Regions from separate parts of the Streptomyces macrosporus genome, predicted to be linked through region 3. Evidence: riboswitches for the same ligand, from Rfam matches in the RefSeq annotation. Region 3 holds a riboswitch; each other region holds the start of a gene.
The links. Region 3 has a riboswitch for cyclic di-AMP ahead of ABD335_RS24585 (M23 family metallopeptidase). Riboswitches for the same ligand answer to the same signal wherever they lie in the genome.

Region 1 (5,655 bases), on a different contig from region 3:
GGCCTCGGTCGGCTCCTTCAGCTCCAGGGAGCACTCCACGTCGCCGTGCGTGCCGACGTCGACCGTGCCGACCCAGAACCTCCGCCGCTCCTCCCCGTCTCCCTCGGCCCGGTCGTGGCCGTCCCCCAATTGAGGCGACCGCGGGAACGCGGACCTCAGCACGGCGAAGACGGCCGCGGCGTTCGAGGGAGTGCAGTCGGGGAGTTCGACCTCGACCAGGTTCGCGCTCTCTTCCATCCGTTCAGTGCTCATAGCCCCACCTGTACCCCGGTGCGGGCGATGGTCACAGTCCGGTCCGGTCCATCCGGGTCGCTCTTTCGGCCGTCCCGATTCCGTGGGCGGCACCAACGGCCTTGCTAGGCTCGCCGCATGGACACGACGGCCTACCACGCCGCTCCCGCCCGGCTGAGGAACACGCCGAGCTGGCTGCTGTCGCAGACGACGGCGCACGCCCACCGGCTGGTGTGGGGGGCGTTCGCCTCCGCCGACGCGCGCAACCACCACTACGCCCTGCTCTCGGCCCTGGAGGAGTACGGCCCCGCCAGCCAGGCGGAGCTGGGCCGCCGCTGCGGCATCGACCGCAGCGACGTCGTCGCCGCGCTCAACGAGCTCGCCGAGCGGGAGCAGGTGACGCGCTCCTCGGACCCGGCGGACCGGCGGCGCAACATCGTCACGATCACCCCGGCCGGACTCCGGCAGCTCGCCCGGCTCGACGAGGCCCTGGGCCGGGCGCAGGACGAGCTGCTCGCCGGGCTCTCGGCGGACGAGCGGGACCGGCTCACACGGCTGTTGGGGAAGGTCCTGGAGCACCACGCGGCCCGGCGGACGGACCGGGAGGGCTGAACACGGCGGACCTCGCGTCCCTCGCGGCGTTCCTCGCGCGGGGCACCGGGCCACGGGGACGGGTCACGGAGGCGGCGAGGAGCCCCGCCCGTCCGGGCCGACGGAGGTCCGCGAGGCCGTGACGCCCGGCCGGCCCGCCGCCCCGAACGGTAGTCGCCCGGCCGGCTACCGATCCGCCGACCGCAGGATCTCCGCCTCCTTCTCCGGTGCCAGACCGAGCCGGGGGCGGTCGGGGCGCCGGGGCGGTTCGCCGCCCAGGCCGCGCAGCCAGGCCCAGGTGTCGGCCACCGTCTCGGCGACGGGCCGGCAGCGCAGCCCCGCCGCCACGGCCTGGGAGACGTCCCCCTGGTGGAGGGCGTCGTGCGCCTCGCCCGGCGGGATCCAGATCGGCAGGTCCGTCCAGGGCAGCGCCCCCGCCGCGAGAACGGTCTCCGGTTCGGTCCAGCGCAGTTCGGCCCCGGAGCCGGTGACGCGCACACAGCTCTCCAGCAGTTCGGCCATGGTGGTGTGGCCGGGCGGGCTCACCACGTTGTACGGGCCGCCCAGCCCGCGCTCGACGGCGTCCAGCGTCCAGCCGGCGAGGTCGCGGGCGTCCACGTACTGCAGGGGGAGGTCGCGGGGGCCGGGCGCCAGGACCTCGCCGCCCCGGGCGACGCGCAGCAGCCACCACGGCAGCCGTCCGATGTTCTCGTGGGGGCCGAGGATCAGTCCCGCCCGCACCAGCAGCGCCCGGTCGCCGAAGGCGGCGAGGGCGGCCAGCTCCCCTCCCCTCTTGGCCCGCGCGTAGTCGGCGCCGCTCTCGTCGTCGGGCGAGGCGTCGACCACCGGGCCGTTCTCGTCCAGGCCCGCCGGAACGGGGTCGGCGTACACCGAGCGGCTGGAGACGTAGACGTGGTGCCGCACGTGCGGGGCCAGGAGTTCGGCGGCGTCGCGCACCGCGGAGGGCGCGCCGCTCCAGGTGTCGACCACGGCGTCCCAGCCGCCGTCCCCGGCCGCCTTCTCCAAGGCGTCCAGGCCGCCGTCGGCCGTGCGGTCGCCCAGCAGTTCCGCGACGCCGGGAGGCGCGGCGTGCCGTCCCCGGTGGAAGACGGTCACCCGCCGGCCGCGGGCCGACGCCTCCTCGGCGACCGCCCGACCGACGAACTCCGTTCCGCCCAGTATCAGAAGTCTCATGGGGCGAGCCTGCCCGCCCGGGCAGCGCGGCGGAACGGCTTCACGCCCCGGGCGGAATCGCCGAGAGCCGAATCGGGCCGGACACGCCGACGGGGCGCCGCGGACGGGTGTCCGCGGCGCCCCGTCACCGGGGCCGTCGAGCCCGGTCCGGGATCACTTCACGCGCCCGTACCGCACGCTCTTGGTCCAGATCTTCTCCTTGCGGACGGTCTTCCCCGGCTTCGGGGAGTGCCAGACCCGTCCGTCACCGGCGTAGATGCCGACGTGGTAGACGCTTCCACCGGAGTGGAAGAACACCAGGTCGCCTTTCTTCCGGGACTTGGCGGTGATGTGCTTGGTGCGGTTGTACTGGGCCGCCGCGGTGCGCGGCAGCTTCTTGCCCGCCTTCTTGTACGAGTACTGGGTGAGTCCCGAGCAGTCGAAGCGGTTCGGCCCGGCGGCGCCGTACTGGTAGGGCGCCCCCTTCTTGGAGGCCGCGACCTTGAGCGCCTTGCCCGCGGGCGTCAGCGCCTCGGCGTCGGGGGTGGCGGCCGGGATCAAGGCCGTTCCCGCGAGCGTCGCCGCGGTGACGGCGGAGGTGACGGCCGCTCGGGACACGAGTCCGGGTATACGCGGGTACGCGGACATGGTTCAACCCTTCGTCATCCGCCTGCGAAAGATGACCTGTCGGGTTCGGGCTGGCGAAGTTGCCCGGCCACCTCGGTGGCTTCACCCCAAGGGCCGCGTGGTGTGCGGCCCGTCGTGCTTGGGTCTCCCGCTCCTGCCGATTCGTCATGGTCCGTCTCTCACCCGGGCGGCGGCAGGATTCGGCGTCCGCCCGGGCGCCCCGCCCCGTGGCGGGGACTTGCCGTTGTCTACGGATAGTGCGTCAAGAACGGGCTCAGGTGCGAGATCTGACGGTATCTGTGAATTTGTTCACTTCTGTGCCGTCCGGAGTCCCGGGCCGTTCCACTGCCCGGCCGCAACCTCTCGAAACGGCCTCTGAGCAGCGGCTGTTGGCCCCCCTCCGAGGGTGCGGCGAGGCGGCCGGAACGGTCTCGGCGCGCCGCTCGCGCCGAGACGATCACCTCGAATGGCCGCCCTCGTGTCGGGTGACCCTCGACCCACGCCATCATGAAAACCCGAAAATCCGAAAACCCGAAGACGGGTCGGGCGCGCCGGAAGCGGACGCGGTCGACGGCGGTGCGGACGCCCGCGGCGCCGGCGGACCGGCGTTGCCGGCGGGCAGGGGAGCGCGGCGGGGCCGACCTGCGGCAACGGTGCCGCGCGGGTGTCGGAGGGCGATCGCCGCAGGTGGAGGCCGTACGGTGCCCGCCGTCTCGCCGGTGGGCACCGTACGGCCGGAAGGCCCGGCCGGGCCGCCACCGCCTCCCGGCGGCGGCCCGGCGGAGGTTCAGCGGATGTGCATGCCCGAGATCGTGCGGGCGACGACCAGTCGCTGGATCTCGCTGGTGCCCTCGAAGATCGAGTAGATCGCGGCGTCCCGGTGCATGCGCTCCACCGGGTACTCCCGGGTGTAGCCGTTGCCGCCGAGGATCTGGATCGCCTGGGCGGTGACGGCCTTCGCGGTCTCCCCGGCGAACAGCTTGGACATCGATCCCTCGGCGGCCTCGAAGGGCTTGCCCGCCGCCGCCATCCACGAGGCCCGCCACACCAGCAGGCGGGCGGCGTCGATGCGGGTGCGCATGTCGGCGAGCTGGAAGGCGATGCCCTGGTTGTCGATGATCGGGCGGCCGAACTGCACCCTGGTCTTGGCGTACTCCAGGGCGACCTCGTAGGCGGCCCGGGCGATGCCGACGGCCTGGGCGCCCACGGCCGGGCGGGACGCCTCGAAGGTGGCCATCGCGGCGTTCTTCACGCGCTCGCCGCCGCCCTTCTTCGCCTTCTCGCGGGCGCGGGCCAGGCGCTCGTCGAGCTTCTCCTTGCCGCCCAGCAGGCAGTGGCCCGGGACGCGGACGTCGTCCAGCACCACCTCGGCGGTGTGGGAGGCGCGGATGCCGTGCTTCTTGAACTTCTGGCCCTGGGACAGGCCGGGGGTGTTCGGCGGGACGACGAAGGAGGCGTGCCCCTTGGCGCCGAGCTCGGGGTCGACGACGGCGACGACGACGTGGACGTTGGCGATGCCGCCGTTGGTCGCCCAGGTCTTGGTGCCGTTGATCACCCACTCGTCCTTGGCCTCGTCGTAGACCGCGCGGGTGCGCATCGCGGAGACGTCCGAGCCCGCGTCGGGCTCGGAGGAGCAGAAGGCGGCGACCTTCACGTCGTTCGCGTCGCCGTACATCTGGGGGATCCAGGTGCCGATCTGCTCCTCGGTGCCGTTGGCGAGCACGCCGACGGCCGCCAGGGCGGTGCCGACGATCGACAGGCCGATGCCCGCGTCGCCCCAGAACAGCTCCTCCATGACCACGGGGATGCCCAGGCCGGTGGGGTCGAAGTACTGCTGGGCGTAGAAGTCGAGCGAGTACAGGCCGATCTTGGCCGCCTCCTGGATGACGGGCCAGGGAGTCTCCTCGCGCTCGTCCCACTCCGCGGCGGCGGGACGCATGACATCGGCGGCGAAGCCGTGGACCCAGTCCCTCACGGCCTTCTGGTCCTCGTTGAGCTCGAGTGCGAACTCCGCCATGGAAGCCCTCCATCCGATTGTTACTAGCGGTAACAGGAATATGTTACCGGCCAGTCCGGTGTCAACCTCCGGCGCTCGGTCCGCCCGTCCCCCGGTGGCGGGTGTTACGTTGCGCGGAGGGGCAGGCGAGGCGTCACAGGGTCGGGGAGGCGGAGGCATGGAGACCACACACCGGGAGGACCGGCTCAGCACCACGGAACGCCGCCGCAAGGAGCTGCTGGAGGCCGCCGAGCGCGTGGTGCTGCGCGACGGCCCGGGCGCCTCGATGAACGCCATCGCCGCCGAGGCCGGAATCACCAAGCCCATCCTCTACCGGCACTTCGGCGACAAGGGCGGGCTGTACCGCGCCCTGGCCGTACGGCACACCGACGCCCTGGTGGACGCGCTGCGGGCCGCCCTGGACGCGCCCACCGACCGGCGCGAGCGCGTGGAGGCCGCCCTCGACACCTACCTGGCCGCCATCGAGGCCCGTCCGCAGGTCTACCGCTTCCTGATGCACCCCGCCGAGGACCCCGGCGGCGACCGCGGCTTCGACGTCGGACAGCACGCGGCCCCCCTGCTGCGCCGGCTGGGCGAGGAGCTGGCCACGGTCGTCGCCGAGCGCATCGAGCTCGGCCCCGAGGGCGAGGAGCGGGCCCGGGTGTGGGGCCACGGCATCGTCGGCATGATGCACGCGGCCGGGGACTGGTGGCTGCGCGAACGGCCCTGCCCCCGGGAGCGGCTGGTGCGGCATCTGGCGGACCTGCTGTGGGGTGGTCTCGCCACGGCGGAGGACCGGGCGGACGGCCCCGGCCTCTGACCGGCCGCGCGACACCGGACGGGTCCGGCGCCGCCGAACGGCGGCCGTCTCGTGCGGATCCCGTGGGGAATCCCGCGCCGAACCGAGCCGCCGACCGGCCGCGCGGAGCGGACAGACGCGGAGCTTTCGGGGGAAGGCGGCCCAGGGCGCGCGCGCCGTCCGCGCGGGGTGATCATCTCGGGGGTGGCGCGATTCGGGACCCGGGACGGACCTCGGT
Region 2 (5,655 bases), on a different contig from region 3:
GCCCACCGAGGCGACCGCCCCCGACACCGCGGCCGAGGTCGCCGACGGTGCCACCGTCTCCGACACCGCCGCCACCGACGACCAGGAGGCCGCTCAGTGAGCGACGCGACTGCACAGTCCCCCGACCAGCCCTCGGAGAAGTCCGAGAACCTCCAGAACGGCGTCTCGATGGAGTTCCACCCCCAGCCCCGCGGCGGAGAGCCCAGGCCGTGGGCGTTCCCGGCCCCCGAGCGCGGCGAGCTGCCCAACGGTCTGACCGTGCTGCGCTGCCACCGTCCCGGCCAGAAGGTCGTGGCCGTCGAGGTCAACCTCCTCGCGCCGCTGGACGCCGAGCCCCGGGAGCAGGAGGGTGTGGCCGCGATCATGGCCCGCGCGTTCAGCGAGGGCACCGACCGGCACAGCGCCGAGGAGTTCTCCGCCGAGTTGGAGCGCTGCGGCGCCACCCTGGACGCGCACGCCGACCATCCGGGCGTGCGGGTCTCCCTGGAGGTTCCGGCCTCCCGGCTGGCCAAGGCGCTCGGCCTGCTCTCCGACGCGCTGCGTGCTCCGGCCTTTCCGGAGAGCGAGATCGAGCGGCTGGTGCGCAACCGCCTGGACGAGATCCCGCACGAGTTGGCCAACCCCGCCCGTCGGGCGGCCATCGCCCTGTCCGACGAGCTGTTCCCGGACACCTCCCGGCTCTCCCGCCCGCGCCAGGGCGCCCAGGAGACCATCGAGCGCATCGACGCCGCGGCCGTGCGCGCCTTCTACGAGGCGCACGTGCGGCCCTCGACCGCCACGGCCGTGGTGGTCGGCGACTTCACCGGCGTGGACCTGGACAAGGCCCTCGCCGACACCCTCGGCACCTGGACCGGTACGGCCGGCAAGCCCCGGCCCGTGCCGCCGATCACGGCGGACGACACCGGCCGGGTGATCATCGTGGACCGTCCCGGCTCGGTGCAGACCCAGCTCCTCATCGGCCGGATCGGCCCCGACCGGCACGACCGCGTGTGGCCCGCCCAGGTGCTCGGCACGTACTGCCTGGGCGGCACGCTCACCTCCCGCCTGGACCGGGTGCTGCGCGAGGAGAAGGGCTACACCTACGGCGTGCGCGCCTTCGCCCAGGTGCTGCGCTCGGCCCCCGACGGCACCGGCGCCTCGCTGCTGGCCATCAACGGCTCGGTGGCCACCGATGTGACGGGGCTCGCGCTGGCCGACCTGTGGCAGGTGCTGCGCACCCTCGCCGAGGAGGGGCTCACCGACGCCGAGCGGGACACGGCCGTGCAGAACCTGGTGGGCGTCGCCCCGCTGCGGTACGAGACGGCGGCGGCCGTGGCGGGCACCCTCGCCGACCAGGTGGAGCAGCACCTGCCCGACGACTACCAGGCGCGGCTGTACGAGCGGCTCGCCGAGACCGGCACGGTGGAGGCCACGGCGGCGGTCGTCGCCGCCTTCCCGGCCGACCGTCTGGTGACGGTCCTGGTGGGAGACGCGTCACAGATCGCCGACCCGGTGCGGGATCTGGGGATCGGAGAGGTGACGGTCGTCACGGACTGACGGGGAATCGGACGGACCGCGCGTGACGGCCGTCACGTTCCGAAGGGTATCGCGGCGCATCGGAGGTGACGGCCGTCACGCATCCCAAAAGGACCGCAGTGCGCCGGAGGTGACGGCCGTCACGCCGCGGGAGTGACGGCCGTCACGGATCGGCGGTCCGCAAGTCCCGGACCAGCGAAGGCCCTTGGTGTGCTTGTCACACCAAGGGCCTTTCCCGTGGGCGGATTGACGCTTCCGGAGGAAGGTTTATGTGGCATGCGATACAAAACGCCCGATTTGTTTGCTCGCTCAAGCACGGCCGTTTAGCTTCGAGTCCGTTGGCCGTCAGAAGCGTCCGCATCCGTGGCCGCCGGCCCACGCATCGCCGAGTCCCCCGTCCGGGGGAGCCGGGGACCCACCCTCCGCCTCCTGTGCGCGAGGGGTCCATCCCACCGGGGTGAATCGAGCCGAGTGCTCGTAGGAGACCTTCCCGCTCCGAACCCGTCAGCTAACCCGGTAGGCGACACGGAAGGAAAGGAGCACGCCGTACATGGCGTTCACCCGTGCCACCGAGAAGCTCACCGAGAAGGTCACCACCTTCACCGGGAAGCTCGCCGAGAAGCACCGGCTCTCCGGCCGCGCCGTCCGCACGGGCGCCGGTCTGCTGGGAGCCGCCACCCTCGCCGCCACCGGTGTGGTCGGCACCATCGCCACCCCCGCCGTCGCCTCCTCGGGCGAGGCGCACAAGACCTACGCCCTGGGCTTCGCGCAGGCCGTGGCCGTCGGTGACACGATCGCCGACGACGTCCGGGCCCAGGCCCAGGCCCAGCAGCGCGCGGCCGACGCCTCGCGCGTGAAGGCCGAGGAGATCGCGGCCGCCAAGGCCGTGAAGGCCGAGAAGGTCGCCCGGGAGCGCGCCGCCGAGCGTGCGGCCGCCGCCGAGCGCGAGGCCGAGGAGCGCCGGGCCGCCGCGAAGCGCGAGGCCGAGGAGCGCCGCGCCGAGCGGACCGCCGAGCGCCGTGCGGCGAGCGGCTACGTCGACCCGGTCGCGGGCGTGGACACCACGACCACGTACAAGCAGGCCGGCGCCTCCTGGTCCTCCGGCAAGCACAGCGGCATCGACTTCCCCGCCGCCACCGGCACCCCCGTGCGGGCCGTGGGCCCGGGCACCGTGGTGACGGTCGGCTGGGGCGGCGCGTACGGCAACCAGATCGTCATCCGCCACGACGACGGCCGCTACACCCAGTACGCCCACCTGTCCGCCACGAACGTGACGCCCGGCCAGCGGGTGGACGGCGGCCGGCAGATCGGCGCGGTCGGCTCCACCGGCAACAGCACCGGCCCGCACCTGCACTTCGAGGCCCGCACCGGCGCGTACTACGGCTCCGACATCAACCCGATCACGTACCTGGCCTCCAAGGGCGTCGACGTCTGACGGACGCCCCCGGGCGGACGCCATCGGACGGACGGCACACGGCCGCGCGACCCACGAGTCGCGCGGCCGCAGCTTTTCCGCCTGTTTTCCACGGGGCATCGGAATTTCCGTGACGGTGGAATACAGTTCGACTCTGCGGAACATCGGAAACGCGGAGACGACGGCGGAGGTCGACCCATGCGCATTTCGGCGCACATGGTGTGCACTGCGGTCCGCGACGACATCGTCTCCGGAGCATTCCCGCCCGGCGCCCGGCTCACCGAGGAACTGCTCGCCAGACGCTACGGCGTCTCGCGGATCCCGGTGCGCGAGGCGCTGCGCACCCTGGAGTCGGAGGGCTTCGTGATCACCCGCCGGCACGCGGGCGCCTGTGTCGCCCGGCCCAGCGAACAGGAGGCGGCCGACCTGCTCGACATCCGGGCCCTGCTGGAGCCGCTGGGCGTCGCGCGGGCGGCCCGGCGCCGCACCGAGGCGCAACTGAAGGTGCTGCGCGGCCTGGTCCGTCTGGGGCGGCAGCGCGCCGAGCACGGCCACTTCTCCGACCTGCGGGCCCTGGAGGACTGGTACCACGAGACGCTGGCCCAGGCGTCCGGCAGCCCGACCCTGGCCGCGCTGCTCACCCAGCTCCGGCGCAAGATCACCTGGGTCTACGCCGCGGAGCCCCCGACACGGGCGACGGCCGTCTGGCGGGAGCACGGCGCCATCGTGGACGCGGTCGCCCGCGGGGACGCGGAGCGGGCGCGGGCCCTGGCGGTCGCCCATGTGGAACGCTCCGTCGCGGCCCGCCGCGAGCAGCGGCCGGTGGCCGTGCGCGAAACCGGCCGGAAAGCCGCCGTGAGAGAGACGAAACATTCCGTCAACACGGGAGGCGACAATGCGTAACAGCGGTCGTATAGCGGCGGGATGAAAAGCCGGCCACATTGTCCACCCATTGTTCCGCGGATATGGCGAAGGCGGTGGAGCGATACCGCTCCACCGCCTCCGCCGGTGTTTTCCGGAGCCGTCTTCCGAGGTTTTCCGGTTCAGACGGCGCCCGGAAGCTCGTCCAGCCCCTCGGAGACCAGCTTCGCCAGACGATCCAGGGCGACCTCGGCGTCCTCGATCGGGGAGGCCAGCACGATCTCCTGGCCGCCCTCCACGCCCAGCCCCAGCACCGAGAGCATCGAGGCGGCGTTGACCGGCTCGCCCCCGGGCCTGGCCACGGTGACGGGGACGCCGGACGCGGTCACGGCACGGACGAAGATCGCGGCGGGACGGGCGTGCAGGCCCTCGGCCCAGCCGACGGTGACGCGGCGCTCAGCCATGGTGTCGTCCTTCGGATCGGAGCAGCTGTCCGAACCAGCTTTGCACACGGAAAGGCCCGACCGGAGCGAGGGACGCGCCCCGCCCGTGCCCCGCCGGCCGCCCCGCCGAACGTCCCCCCGCGGAGGGGCCGCGAACCGGAACGCCGGTGACTAGGCTGACCCCATGCGGACGCCGACCGAGCCTGCCTACCCCGCCCACTGGGAGGCCGACGTGGTGCTGCGCGACGGCGGCACGGCCCGGATCCGTCCCATCACCCCCGACGACGCCGACCGCCTGGTCAGGTTCTACGAGCAGGTCTCCGACCAGTCGAAGTACTACCGCTTCTTCGCCCCCTACCCGCACCTCAGCGACCGCGACGTGCGCCGGTTCACCCACCACGACTACGTCGACCGGGTCGCCCTGGCCGCCGTCATCGGCGACGAGTTCGTCGGGACCGTCCGCTACGACCGCATCGACGGCACGGGCCGGCCCGCCTCGCTCCCCGCCGACGAGGCCGAGGTCGCCTTCCTCGTCCGCGACGACCACCAGGGGCGCGGCGTCGGCTCCGTCCTGCTGGAGCACATCGCGGCCTGCGCCCGCGAGCGCGGCGTGCGCCGCTTCGTCGCCGAGGTGCTGCCCGCCAACACCAGGATGGTCAAGGTCTTCACCGACGCCGGCTACTCCCAGAAGCGCAGCTTCGAGGAGGGCACGGTCCACCTCGTCTTCGGGATCGAGCCGACCGAGCAGTCCGTGGCCGTCATGCGGGCCCGCGAGCAGCGCGCCGAGGCCCGCTCCGTGCAGCGGCTGCTCTCTCCCGGGTCGGTCGCCGTCATCGGGGTCGGCCGCGCCCCGCGCGGCGCCGGACGGACCGTCCTGGCCGGCCTGCGCGAGGCGGGCTTCACCGGCCGCGTCTACGCCGTCAACCGGGCCTTCCCGCCGGAGACCACCGAGGTCGAGGGGGTGCCCGCCCACCGGTCGGTGCGCGAGATCCCCGAGCCCGTCGACCTGGCCGTCGTCGCCGTCCCCGCCGAGCGGGTGCCCGACGTCGTCACCGAGTGCGGCGAGCGCGGCGTGCAGGGCCTGGTCGTCCTCTCCGCCGACTTCGACCGCGACGAACAGCGCGAACTGGTGCGCCGGGCCCGCTCGTACGGGATGCGGATCATCGGCCCCAACGCCTTCGGCGTGATCAACACCGCCCCCGACGTCCGGCTCAACGCCACCCTGTCGACCGAGATCCCCGAGCGGGGGCGCATCGGCCTGTTCACCCAGTCCGGCGCGATCGGCATCGCCGTGCTCGACGCCCTCCACCGCCGGGGCCACGGGCTCGGCGGCGTCTCCACCTTCGTCTCCGCCGGGAACCGCGCCGACGTCTCCGGCAACGACGTGCTCCAGTACTGGGACGACGATCCCGACACCGACGT
Region 3 (5,655 bases):
CCCCGGCTCCTTCTCCGGAACGCCCGGCGGGGCGCGCGGCCGGGAGCGGACCGCTGCCCGCCCTGGTGCCCGCGGCGGGCGTGGCCCGGCCGGTGCCGGTCGACTCGCTCCACGGCCGGGCATCGGGGAGAGTGGAGAGGTGTACGGCGACGCGCGGCATGGGACGTTGGACGGCGGGAGCCGGGCCCGCGTCCGCGCCATCCCGGGCATCGGCCGTCCGCCGTGGCTGCTGCCCCTGGCGCTGATCGCGCTCGGGGTGATCTTCGATCTGCTGACACCGGCCAGTCTGCTCGTCGGCTCGCTGGCCGCCGCGCCCATGGCCGCGGCGGCCCTGTGGACGGGGCGCGGCACGGTGCTCACGGGGGCCCTCTCGACGGTCTCGGCCTTCTCCCTGGTGGTGTGGGCGAACGTCCTGACCGTGGTGGAGGGCGTGGTGCGGGTGGTGGCGGTCTTCACCGTCAGCCTGCTGGCCGTGGCCGTCCACCACGCCCTGCACCACAGCGAACTGCGACTGGCCTCGGTCCGCCGGGTCGCCGAGGCCGTCCAGCTCGCCGTGCTGCCCGTCCCGCCCTCCCGCATCGGCGACCTGACGCTCGCGGTGCGCTACGAGGCGGCGCAGGTGAACGCCCTGATCGGCGGCGACATGTACGGGGTGCAGCAGACGCCGCACGGCGTCCGGATGCTGGTGGGCGACGTGCGCGGCAAGGGGCTGGACGCGGTCGCCGCGGTCACCGTGGTGTTCGGCGCCTTCCGGGAGGCGGCCGAGACGGAACCGGACCTGGGGGCGGTCGCGGACCGGCTCGAACACGCCCTGGTCCGGGAGATGGAACAGCGGGGCGGGGCCGGCCGGGTGGAGGGGTTCGTCACGGCCGTCCTGGCCGAGGTCCCGGCCGGGGCGCCGGGGACCCTGCGGATCGTCAACCGGGGCCACCCGCCGCCCCTGCTGCTCTCCGCGGACGGGTCGTCCGTGCGGGTGCTGGAGCCGGACTCGTACGCGCTGCCGCTGGGGCTGGGGGAGTTGGCGGGCGGAGGCGGCCACGCGGATCCGGTGCCCTTCCCGCCGGGCGCCCTGCTGCTGCTCTACACGGACGGGCTGACCGAGGCGAGGAACACCGAGGGCGCCTTCTACGATCCGGTGGCGCGGCTGCGCGGCCGGCGCTTCGCGGAGCCGGGCCTCCTCCTGGACGCGCTCGTCGCGGACATCGACGCGTACACGGCCGGGGGCACGGACGACGACATGGCGATGCTGGCGGTCATGCGCGATCCCGTCCCGCCGGCCGCGGCGCGATCACCGTCCGTATCAGGGACGCACCCCTCCGCATAACATCTGAGGCAACGTCAGGTAATGTGACGCGTCTCTCCGTTGGGATTCCAAGGTCAACTCGCCCGAATTGCTCAGGTATTGCCCCGTTAAGTCCCCCAGAAAATTGCTTCTGTTTCAAAGGGGAGACTTGGAATCACGCGTGTCCCTCTATTAACGTTCGATAACGCAGCGCGGTCGTCACCGCCGCCGCAAGAGGCGGCACCGTGCGCCGTCGCCGAATCCCGAACGCGGTCTCGCGGTACCGAGAGGCCGTGCCCAGGGAACCGGGGAACCACCATTTGGGGTGAATCGGTCCGCACCGTGTGCGCGGATCCGTAGGGGACCTTCCTGCTCCGAACCCGTCAGCTAACCCGGTAGGCGAGAGGGAAGGAAAGGAGAGCGCCTCCGTGGCGTCCAGCAGCCCGGCCCCCGAGGCCCCCGAGGTCTCGTACGACCCGCACACCGCCACCTTCGCCCCGTTCGGCCCGGACGGGGACGAGGACCGCCCGGCGTGGAACCCCACCGAGGACTCCATACGCCCGGTCCGCGGCCGGCACCGCGTGGTCAAGCAGCGCACCGGCATGGCACGCAGCGGAGCGGTTCTCGGCGTCGGCATGATCGCCGCGGTCGGCGCGGGCGGCATCGCCACCGCCAAGGAGAAGTCCCCGGCCGCGATCTCCATGCCGGACCTGGGCTCCGTCGCCGACGACATCCCCGGCATCGGCGGGCTCATGGCCGACTCGGAGTCCGACACCGACGAGGGCTCCGGCGAGACCGGCACCCCCCTCGTCCAGGCCGGTTTCGGCACGGACACCGCGAACGGCACCACCGACACCCTGACCGCGGACGCGGGCGAGGCCCTGCGGGCGCGCATCCTCCAGCAGGCCGACCGGCAGCAGGCGAGCGCCACCCAGGCGGCCCTCGAGGCCGCCGCCGACCAGGCCGCGGACAAGGCGGCCGAGGAAGCGGCGGAGAAGGCCGCCAAGGAGGAGGCCGAGCGCAAGCGCAAGGCCGCCGAGGAGGCCAAGCGGAAGGCCGAGGCCGAGCGTCTGGCCAAGCTCGCCGCCGGCTACACCCTCCCGCTCTCCTCGTACCAACTGACCTCCACCTTCGGCCAGTCCGGCTCGATGTGGTCCAGCACCCACACCGGCCTGGACTTCGCGGCCCCCTCCGGCACCCCCGTCAAGGCCGTGCACAGCGGTGAGATCGTCGAGGCGGGCTGGGCCGGCTCCTACGGCTACCGCATCATCCTCAAGCTCGACGACGGCACCGAGATCTGGTACTGCCACCTGTCGTCCATGACCAAGACCGGCGGCAAGGTGACGACCGGCGACGTGATCGGCCGCGTCGGCTCCACCGGCAACTCCTCCGGCCCGCACCTCCACCTGGAGGTCCGCCCGGGCGGCGGCGACCCGATCGACCCGCTGGCCTGGCTGCGCGGCAAGGGCCAGAACATCTGACCTCGTCCCGCTCCCGACTCCCGCGCCGCCGCCTCGCGCACCGTCGGTGTGTCCGTCGGCCGACCGGAGGAGGGGACGAGGCGGCGGCGTCCGGGCCCCTGCCCTTCCCCGTCTCCACTCCTGGCTCCACCCCCTGGCTCCACCCCATGCCCCGGCGGCCCTGGTGACCCACCCCCCGACACCAGGGTCGTCGGCCTCTCCGCCCCGCTCCCGAGCGGTCACGGTCGCCGCTCCCGCCGCCGGCCGACGGTTTCGGTGCGCCGTACGCCTCAACGCGCCGACGGGCCGGCCGGCTCCAGAGGACGCTCGCCGGTGAACCGCAGGTGGTAGCGGTTGACGCCGCCGCGCACCAGCCCGGGGAAGTGCTGGACGCGGTGCCACTGCGGGCTCGTCGAGCCGATGCCCTCGCCGGGCGTCCGCAACGCGTCGACGTGGGCCTGCTCGCTCTCCCACTCCGCGTAGTTGACGACGCGCGTGCCGTCGACGCTCAGGTGGAAGTGCCCGGCGATGCCGCCGGGCGGCAGGCCGCTGTCGGTCGCGAGCGCCTCGCCGACGGCGTCCACCCACGCCCGCTGCCGCTCCTCGTCGGGCCCCTCGAACCCCGCGTCCACGACCACGACGCATCCGGGTTCGGGCCGCTCGCCCTCCCGCCGGGGCGGGAAGCTGCGGTAGAGCCGGGTGCGCACCAGCTCGACCCGCTCGATCCCCGGCACCGCGGCGTCGATCTCGTCGTTCCGCTCCTGCCGGTGCTCGCGGACGTAGTCCTCGTACGCCTCCTGGCACGTCCACTGGGAGTGGTGGAGCAGCGTCCGGCCGTCGGACCCGGCGTACACGCTGTACGACAGCAACTCCGGCGTCGGCCAGGGCCGCTTCCTCCAGGTGGCCGCGATCGCCGCCACGGCGGCGCGCTGCCGCTCGGGCGTCCCCACGTCCCAGGTGCTGAAGAGCGCGGCGCCGACATCGGGGCGGGTGGGGTCGGGGTGCGTGGGCATGACGGTGCTCCTTCGCCGGTCACGGAGGTGTCCAACGCGTTCGTGACCCACCCTCACACCTCAAGTCGCCTTGAGGTCAAGGGGCTCCGGGACCGTCGGCCGCGGCCCGCTCCGGGCGGGAGGGGGCGTCACGGCTCCTTGCGCAGCTTGTCGAGCAGGGCGATCGAGGCGTCCGGCTCCAGCGCCCGCCGGTGGAGGTCGGCGAACGCCCTGCGGTACTCCTCCACCTCCGCGTCCTTCTCCAGGTAGAGGGAGGCGGTCAGGCTCTCCTGGTACACGACGTCCAGGGACGGGTCCGCGCCCACCAGGACGAGGAACGCGCCGACGGCGGAGGACCGGAGCCCCCGGTCGAACGGCAGGATCCGCAGGTCGACGTTGGGCAGCCGCGCGCACTCCACCAGGTGCGCCAACTGCTCCCGGTGGACGTCCGGCGGACCGGCCCGCCGGACGGCCGCCTCGTCCAGGACGACCCGCAGCTCCAGGGGGTCGGGGCGCGTGAGGACCTCCTGCCGCTTCATGCGGACGTCGAGGACGGCCCGGAGGCGCTCCTCGGGGATGGGGTCGAGGTCCGTGCGGTACAGCGCCTCCGCGTAGCGGCGGGTCTGGAGCAGGCCGGGAACGTGGGCGGTTGCGTAGTGGTCCTCCCGGACCGACTCGTTCTCCAGGGTCAGGAACAGGTGCATCCGGCCGGGGATCGCGTCGGGGTACGCCTGCCACCAGCCCTCGGCCCGGGCGCTCCGGGCGAGCTCGACGAGACGGGCGCGCTCCTCGTCCGACGCGCCGTACACGCGGCACAGGGCGTCGACGAAGGCCCACTTGACCGGCCCCTCCTTGGTCTCGTAGCGGCTGACCGTCGCCTTGGAGAGACCCACCAGCCCGCCGGCCTCCTCCAGGGACAGCCCCTTCTGCCGGCGCAGCCTGCGCAGGCCGGCGCCGAGCTGTCGGCGTCGTGTCGTCGGCCCTGTAGCCATGGCCGGCCACATCTCCCTTCACCTGGCGCCGGACGAGCGCCCGTTCCCGGGCGCTCCGAATGCGTCGCCGGAACAAGGTAGTTCACGGAGAAGGAGATTCGAGGGGGATTCGTGGCTGAGAGTTACACAGTGAGAGTCACCATGTAATACTCTCACGCGTTCTGTCACTCAGAGCATTCGATCGGTCACCGCTGCCGGTGAGGGTGGAATCCGGGGTCGGAGGGATGGCGTCCATGCGTCTCGATCACTGTCTGTCCAGGAAGCGGTGGGAACTCTCCTTCCTGGCGGAACCGGAGGAGGTGGCCGTTCTGCGGCGCGTCGTTCGGACGCACCTGACGCTCTGGGGGTTCCCGGAACTGATCGACGAGGCGCAGCTCTGCGTCAGCGAACTGGTCGCGAACGTCATCAGGCACGTCGGGGTGGGCACGCCCGTCACGCTCGCCGTCTCCACGAACCGGACGCGGCTGCGCATCGAGCTGAGCGACCCGGACACGCGGGCGCTGCCCACCCTCCTCGGCGCGACGGACGACCAGGAGTCGGGCCGGGGTCTGGCGCTGCTCGACTCCGTGACGGCCGGCTGGGGCGTCTACCTGCGCGAGGACACCAAGGTGACGTGGTGCGAACTGGACGCCGGCCTCGTCTGCGGCGCGCACGTCACCAGGGCCGATGCGGTGCTGACCCTGTACGGCTCCGACCACTCGACTTCCACGGCGAGGGGCGCGACCGAGGAGACCGCCGTCCAACTGATCACCGACGTCCTCCACTGGCTCCGCGCCCACGGCCACGACCCGGACACCGCCCTCGACCACGCCCGGAAGCGCTTCTGCTCCATGCCCGCGCAGGCCACGCGGTGGAACTGACGGACGACGGGACGCGCCCCGCCGGCCCGCGCGGACGGGAAGGCCCGCGCGGACGGAGAGGGTCAGCGC

Region 1: linked by a shared signal. The riboswitch ahead of ABD335_RS15905 (C40 family peptidase) and the one ahead of ABD335_RS24585 (M23 family metallopeptidase) in region 3 are both predicted to bind cyclic di-AMP.
Region 2: linked by a shared signal. The riboswitch ahead of ABD335_RS17500 (M23 family metallopeptidase) and the one ahead of ABD335_RS24585 (M23 family metallopeptidase) in region 3 are both predicted to bind cyclic di-AMP.

Annotation. Positions count from the first base shown of each region.
Region 1 is NZ_BAAASZ010000023.1:90,583-96,237, reverse strand. Features, by position in the region: gene ABD335_RS15920 (hypothetical protein) at 1-252, opposite strand, end outside; gene ABD335_RS15915 (MarR family winged helix-turn-helix transcriptional regulator) at 370-843, shown strand; gene ABD335_RS15910 (NAD-dependent epimerase/dehydratase family protein) at 1,009-2,016, opposite strand; gene ABD335_RS15905 (C40 family peptidase) at 2,170-2,643, opposite strand; cyclic di-AMP (ydaO/yuaA leader) riboswitch at 2,647-2,800, opposite strand; gene ABD335_RS15900 (acyl-CoA dehydrogenase family protein) at 3,410-4,639, opposite strand; gene ABD335_RS15895 (TetR/AcrR family transcriptional regulator) at 4,797-5,438, shown strand.
Region 2 is NZ_BAAASZ010000026.1:105,583-111,237, forward strand. Features, by position in the region: gene ABD335_RS17490 (M16 family metallopeptidase) at 1-100, shown strand, start outside; gene ABD335_RS17495 (M16 family metallopeptidase) at 169-1,536, shown strand; cyclic di-AMP (ydaO/yuaA leader) riboswitch at 1,889-2,053, shown strand; gene ABD335_RS17500 (M23 family metallopeptidase) at 2,066-2,950, shown strand; gene ABD335_RS17505 (GntR family transcriptional regulator) at 3,128-3,832, shown strand; gene ABD335_RS17510 (HPr family phosphocarrier protein) at 3,973-4,254, opposite strand; gene ABD335_RS17515 (bifunctional acetate--CoA ligase family protein/GNAT family N-acetyltransferase) at 4,418-5,655, shown strand, end outside.
Region 3 is NZ_BAAASZ010000034.1:81,572-87,226, forward strand. Features, by position in the region: gene ABD335_RS24580 (PP2C family protein-serine/threonine phosphatase) at 140-1,324, shown strand; cyclic di-AMP (ydaO/yuaA leader) riboswitch at 1,562-1,699, shown strand; gene ABD335_RS24585 (M23 family metallopeptidase) at 1,711-2,763, shown strand; gene ABD335_RS24590 (antibiotic biosynthesis monooxygenase) at 3,033-3,755, opposite strand; gene ABD335_RS24595 (helix-turn-helix domain-containing protein) at 3,884-4,726, opposite strand; gene ABD335_RS24600 (ATP-binding protein) at 4,960-5,586, shown strand; gene ABD335_RS24605 (PrsW family intramembrane metalloprotease) at 5,649-5,655, opposite strand, start outside.